One region of the Maridesulfovibrio frigidus DSM 17176 genome, then DNA from elsewhere that is predicted to be linked to it. Evidence: predicted binding sites of a transcription regulator. Region 1 holds the regulator's gene; the other holds the start of a gene.
The links. The regulator sigma-54, encoded in region 1, starts transcription at its own class of promoters, with help from an activator protein. The targets are predictions, from matches to a motif close to CTGGCACGGNNNNTGCTT.
Positions count from the first base shown of each region.

Region 2: the regulator sigma-54 is predicted to act here: its motif matches at 1,901-1,918, upstream of BR06_RS0107635 (ammonium transporter).

Region 1 is NZ_JONL01000001.1:7,019-10,396, forward strand. Features, by position in the region: gene BR06_RS0100050 (PTS sugar transporter subunit IIA) at 1-242, opposite strand, end outside; gene hpf (ribosome hibernation-promoting factor, HPF/YfiA family) at 246-788, opposite strand; gene rpoN (RNA polymerase factor sigma-54) at 834-2,249, opposite strand; gene lptB (LPS export ABC transporter ATP-binding protein) at 2,615-3,337, opposite strand; gene BR06_RS0100075 (LptA/OstA family protein) at 3,368-3,378, opposite strand, start outside.
Region 2 is NZ_JONL01000003.1:71,457-74,834, reverse strand. Features, by position in the region: gene BR06_RS0107645 (3-dehydroquinate synthase II family protein) at 1-605, opposite strand, end outside; gene BR06_RS0107640 (2-amino-3,7-dideoxy-D-threo-hept-6-ulosonate synthase) at 623-1,420, opposite strand; gene BR06_RS0107635 (ammonium transporter) at 1,968-3,338, shown strand; gene BR06_RS0107630 (P-II family nitrogen regulator) at 3,362-3,378, shown strand, end outside.

The DNA of each region.
Region 1 (3,378 bases):
CCAACAACCACAACTATCTCATCTAAACACTCTAATTTACCGTGGGGGATGGCAATGCCATCCCCTATACCGGTAGTTCCGAGTTTTTCGCGACTCATGAGGACCTGGAGAGCTTCTTCGACATCAACCTCAAGCCCTTTGGCTTTAAGAGTTGAAACCATTTCTCTCAGAACTCCGCTCTTATCAGAGCTAGCGAGTTCATAAACAACAAGTCCCTTATCCAAATTATCATTTATTATCATCAGTTAGTATCCTGGATCAATCAATCCAAAATCGCCATTATTGCGACGGTAAATAACATTTATAGCTTCGGTATCAGCATTTCTAAAGACGAGGAACTCACTAGTAAGAGTCTGAAGCTGCATTGCGGCTTCGTCTACAGACATAGGCTTTGGCACAAAGTGATCAGTCTCAACAATAGTAGGTTCGTTATTCTCTTCTTCTGGCTCAGGGTAACTAAGAACGTCCATACGAGCAGGAGCTGTGTCCCTACGCCTGTGACTTCTCATCTTTTCGCGCATGCGTCTAAGCTGCACTTCAAGCTTATCAAGAACCAAATCCACGGTAGAGTACATATCTTCAGAGGCTTCGTAGGCCGAGATATGAATGTTATCAGTGCTTAAGACCACTTCCGCAACGTGCCGAAACTTATCTACTGACAAATTTACCTGAATATCAGTATTGTCCGGGTTTGTTATAAACTTATCAAGCTTACCAAACTTAGCGTTAGCGTATTCCTTCAAGTGGTCAGAAGCGTCAAAGTTCTTAAAGGTAAATGCAACATTCATACGGAACTCCTTGAATAAAGGGTGAATATGCTCTCTACTGAACTGCTAGAATACTTTTTTCCTCTTCGATGAGGACAGAATTCCCATTGCAGTCCGGTACTTAGCTACAGTCCTTCTGGCGATGTTGACCTCAAGTTTGTCCTTGAGCGTCTCGGCAATTTTTTCATCACTCAGAGGTTTTTTACTGTTTTCATCGCCGATCAACTGTTTGATCAGAGCCTTAACCGATTCGGACCCGACCTGAGAACCATCATCAAGTCCGAGTGCACTATTAAAGAAAAATTTAAGTTCATAAATCCCATGTGGAGTCGAAACATACTTACTGGTAGTTATTCGACTAACTGTTGATTCATGCATTTCAATATCTTCTGCCACCTCTTTGAGAATAAGCGGTTTAAGCTTGGTGACACCACTTTGAAAGAACCCCCGCTGAAACCTTACAATGGAATCCAAAACCTTATAAAGTGTACGCTGCCTCTGATAAAGACTCTTCATAAGCCACTGTGCAGATCTCATCTTATCCTGAAAATACTCTTTATCTTCACCCTTGGTTGACGCCAGAGTCTCTACATAAAAAGAATTCATCTGCAACTTTGGAAGACCGTCCTCGTTTAAGACTATAACAAAGTCTCCATCATATTCATACACATATGCATCCGGACTGACATAGAAAGAATCTCCCCCTGAAAAGCTTGCCCCTGGTAGAGGATCAAGAGTCTGCATCAGATCAAGATAACTCTTCAGGTCCTCCATACTGAGCTTAAACTTTCTTGCGAGAGGCTTATACCTTTTCTTCTCCAGATCTTCCAAATGATCTTTGACAAGAGAAACCAGTATAGGATCATCATCAAGCTTCAAAACCTCAAGCTGAATCAGTAAACATTCCTGAGGAGTACGAGCTGCCACTCCGAGAGGATCAAATCTTTGTATTCGAGAAAGAACATTTTCGACATCTTCGATTTGAGCGTAACAGGTTTCGCAAATTTCATCCAACCCTATCCGCAAATATCCGCCTGCACTGAGATTACCTAAGATACACTCACCAATGACCACTTCCTTCTCAGTAAAATCAGAAAGACACATCTGCCATGCGAGGTGTCCCTCGAGAGAAGTCTGCTTTGTTAGTCTAGCCTCAAAAGACATCCCCTCTTCCTGAGATTCAGACTCGCGAGTGCCTGCCTGCTTGGAAGTACTCGAAAACTCACCGAGATAATTCTCCCAGTCAGCATCACGTGAAATTTCTGCTTCTTCAGCAGTGGCAGTGCCGGATTCAGCATCCGCACTGTCTGTGCGTTCAACAGCTTCGGCTTCTTCCAGTATCGGATTTTCAAGAAGCTCCTGCTGAACAGTATCGAGCAGCTCCAATCTGGAAAGCTGCAACAACTTAATAGCCTGCTGCAACTGAGGTGTCATCACCAGTTGCTGCGAAAGCTTGAGTTGTTGTCTAAGTTCCAGTCCCATAATTCTGTGCCACCCTATGATACAATTAAAAGTATCTTTTAAACTTTTTAAACCGCTGAATAACGTTCGCTCAACAAATCTTTAAAAAAAATATTATTTAATTGGATTTGTTCTTGATTAAAGTATGCCACACTCCAGAAACCCATGCAAGAAATAGTACAGATTTATCCGTAATTTCAGGATATTTTAATCTTATGCAATGTACATGAAAAAACTGTACCAATGTTCGGGCTTGCTGTAAATCAGCAAACCCAAATTTTATGAATCGTGAGTATATTTATAAAAAAATAGGGAGAAAATATGGAGAAGATAAGAGAGAAAAAAGGGAGGCAAAAAACATGAAAAAGCTAAGCTGGACGGAGTGATCAGAGACTAAAACTATCCCCTAGATACAGCCTGCGAGCTTTCGTATTTTTAACGATATTTTCAGGTGCACCATTAAGAATAACACGCCCTTCGTATACCAAATAGGCTCGATCACAAATGGATAAGGTTTCGCGCACGTTGTGATCGGAGATCAAAATACCGAGCCCCATATCTTTGAGGGAGGAGATTATGTCCTGAATTTCAATAACGGCAATAGGGTCGATACCCGCGAAAGGCTCATCAAGCAAAATAAATTTGGGGTCATTAATCAAAGCTCGAGCAATTTCAAGCCTGCGACGTTCACCACCGGAAAGATAAAGCGCTGTCTGGTCTGCAAGGCGCAATATGCCAAGCTGATCTAGAAGCTCATCTGCTCTGTTGCCGATTTGTTTACCGGATAATCCAGTATGCTCGATAATTATTTCAAGATTTTTGCGAACAGAAAGTTTCTTGAAAATTGAGCTTTCCTGCGGAAGATAACTAATGCCGTGTCTTGCTCTTTCATGCAAAGGCCAGCGCGTAATCTGATTCTTATTGAGGTACACATCACCGGAAGTGGGCTTCACAACACCGACAAGCATATAGAAAGTGGTAGTCTTCCCTGCTCCGTTAGGACCAAGTAGACCAACAACTTCACCTTCTTTAACATTAAGGCTGATACCACGGACAACTTCTTTCTGCCCGTAGTTCTTAACTAGCTTGGTGGCTATTATCGAAGACATATAATTCCTGTAGAATTGAACATTAAATTACTATGGAGAGA
Region 2 (3,378 bases), on a different contig from region 1:
CGAGCTGCAACATAAGGATTGGACTCGGTTTCGCCATGTACCAGAAATGTAAATGCACTGGAATTACCGACCAACATTCCCTGCCCTTTCTTAAGCATGGAAATAGTATCAACACAAACACGGTGCCCAAGTCCTGCGGATTCAATCTTGGTAATCTTAGCTTTCTGTAAATCCATGTGACCCTGACTAAGTTTTAGTTCCGCGACAATTGCTTTCAGCTCATGCGCTGCTTCGGGAAGAACAACAATGGTATCTGCGCCTCGTTCAAGAACTCCTGCGGCAAGAGTTGCACGATCCAAGGATTCAACTTCAAGGGCAAGCTTATCGACCTGTGCAAGAATGTTTTCAACCGGGATAATTTCCCAGCCCTTAGCAAGACAAACTTCGGTGCCATCTTTGGAAAGGTCGATGGCAATGTCTTCATCACTCTTCTGATTTATCGCAACAAGCGGCATTTCTTCAGGAGTAATAACAACAACTCTGCCAAGTTCAGTGATCGCATCCTTATGCTCAGGCTCAGCGAGAACGGCGTCTACGCCGGACTCGAGAGCAATAGTCAAAAGATTTTTATCGAACGGTATTGCTTTGTATACTATCTTTTTCATCTTAATTTCCAATTATGTTATTCGCCGATGTATTTAAGAGCAGCTTCAACAGTTTCATCCTGATGAACAACTTTGCTAAGGGCTTCTACCAGTCTTACGCGGTTCTTATGCTGAAAGACATTACGTCCAACGGAAAGACCGGAGCCACCTGCGCTAATGGAGTCTGAAACCATCTGAAGGAAAGACTGGGTTGAATCAAGCTTAGGGCCACCTGCAATAACAACCGGAATACAAACACCATCAACAACACGCCCGAAAGTTTCAGGATCACCAGTGTAAGAAACTTTAACGATATCTGCGCCAAGTTCTTCACCAACACGGGCACAATGAGCAACTATTTCAGGATCGAACTCATCTTTAATTTTAGGCCCACGAGCGTAAACCATTGCGAGAATAGGCATTCCCCAACTGGTCGCTTTGTCAGAGACTTCACCGAGATCACGAAGCATCTGCATTTCAGTTTCGTCACCTAGGTTAACGTGGACACTTACAGCGTCAGCACCGCGGCGAAGAGCATCTTCAACAGTACCTACAAGGATTTTAGCATTTGGAGTGGGGGAAAGTGAAGTGCTTGCAGAAAGATGAACAATAAGACCACAATCCTGTCCTTCGCTACGATGTCCGCAACGAACAAGGCCTCTGTGCCCAAGAACGGCATTGGCTCCGCCAGCTACCATATCATCAACAGCATTACGCATATTTTCAAGTCCAGCTATTGGACCAACACTAACACCGTGGTCCATAGGGACGATTATTGTTCTTTCAGTTGCTCTATTGAAAATTCTTTCAAGTCTAATCTTTTTACCAACATCCATTTTACTTCTCCGGTAGTTTTGCCTTTATATAAGAACCGCTGCCAGTGGCGGCCTCAAATCAAAAAAAAGGGCCGCCGGCGAATTATCGCCTGCGGCCCTTTGTAGAGGTAGTTTGTTAAGAAATTTCTATTTTCTCACGAGCAAACCTCAACGCGACCACAAGCGTAGGTGCACCAAAAATAAAAGAAATAGAAATATGAGAGGCTGGCGCCTGTGGTGGTTGTTAAAGTCTGCATGGGCATTAAGTAACCACCACTGCAAAAAAGAGTCAACAACTTTCTTTATTTTTCTACCATCATTAATATAATAGACACTTATTGTTAATCCTACCCTACTTTAAAAAGATACCCCTCGTCACTTATTACCTTTTTGTCAATAACGGGCTATAAATAGTATACAAAAAAGTTCATTAATACAATTTTGTAAGAGACTATTTGCGCGCGTTTACATAAAACACAATTAATACAGACACTTATGCAGTTGGCACGGTAAATGCTTAGAGAATAGCATCCTTAAAGCAATTTACACCCCGAAGGAGGAGGAACTTATGACTTTCAAATTTCCATCAATTAACCGTAAGGTATCGGCTGTCGCAGCCATGCTAATGGTAGCTGCACCAACTGCAGCCTTCGCTGGCGAAGAGTATTTGACTCAGACCCATGCCAACATTTTATGGACACTTATTGCAGCCATACTAGTTATGTTCATGCAGGCTGGTTTCGCATGTGTTGAAGCAGGATTTACCCGCAGTAAAAGCGCCGGTAATATCCTTATGAAAAACTTTCTTGATTTTGCAGCAGGATCAATCATCTTTTTCCTATTCGGATTTGCGCTGATGTTCGGTCTTGATGCAGGTGGATTCATCGGAACTTCCGGTTTCGGCCTTGAAGGCGTCAATCTAGTTAACGCTGACGGACAGTGGACTCTTACTTTCTGGTTCTTCCAGTCCGTATTTGCCGCAACAGCAGCAACAATTGTTTCTGGTGGTATCGCAGAACGCACCAAATTTAGTGGCTACATCCTTGTAACCATGATCGTAACCGGACTGATCTACCCTATTTCAGGTCACTGGGCATGGGGAAGTCTATGGCTTGGCGACGCTGGCTCAGGTTGGCTCGAAGGGCTCGGATTCATGGACTTCGCAGGATCAACAGTTGTTCACTCCGTAGGTGGCTGGATCGCTCTTGCAGGGGCTATCGTTCTCGGACCACGCATCGGTAAATACACACCAGATGGAAAAGCAAAAGCTATCCCAGGTCACAACATCCCAATGGCTGCACTTGGTGTATTCATCCTCTGGTTCGGTTGGTTCGGATTCAACCCGGGTTCCACAACAACTGCAGACGGCTCTATCGGTCTTATCGCAGTAGTAACAAGCCTCTCCGCTTGTGCAGGAACACTCGGAGCAATGTTCACATCATGGTTCAGATACGGAAAACCAGATATTTCCATGACTTGTAACGGAGCATTAGCAGGACTCGTAGGTATCACCGCAGCTTGTGCAACAGTATCTCCTGCAGCATCCATTATCATCGGCCTTATCGCTGGTATCCTAGTAGTTCTATCCATTGAATTTATCGACAAAATACTCAAAATTGATGATCCAGTTGGTGCAGTATCAGTTCACGGTGTATGTGGAGCATGGGGAACACTAGCTTGTGGACTATTCACAACACCTGTTCTTAACGACGGAGTAGGCGGACTGTTCTACGGCGGTGGATTCGCACTTGTAACCCCACAGCTCATCGGTATCGGAGCATGTTTCGTCTGGGCATTCGGTGCAGGCCTCATAGCTTTCGCTCTTGCTAAGGCAACCATCGGAATCAGAGTAACAGCTGAAGAAGAAATGAAAGGCCTCGACATAGCTGAACACGGCTCTGAATCATACAGCGGCTTCCAGATCTTCACCAACGAATAGTCACACTAGACGAGGATAATTAAATGAAACTCATTATTGC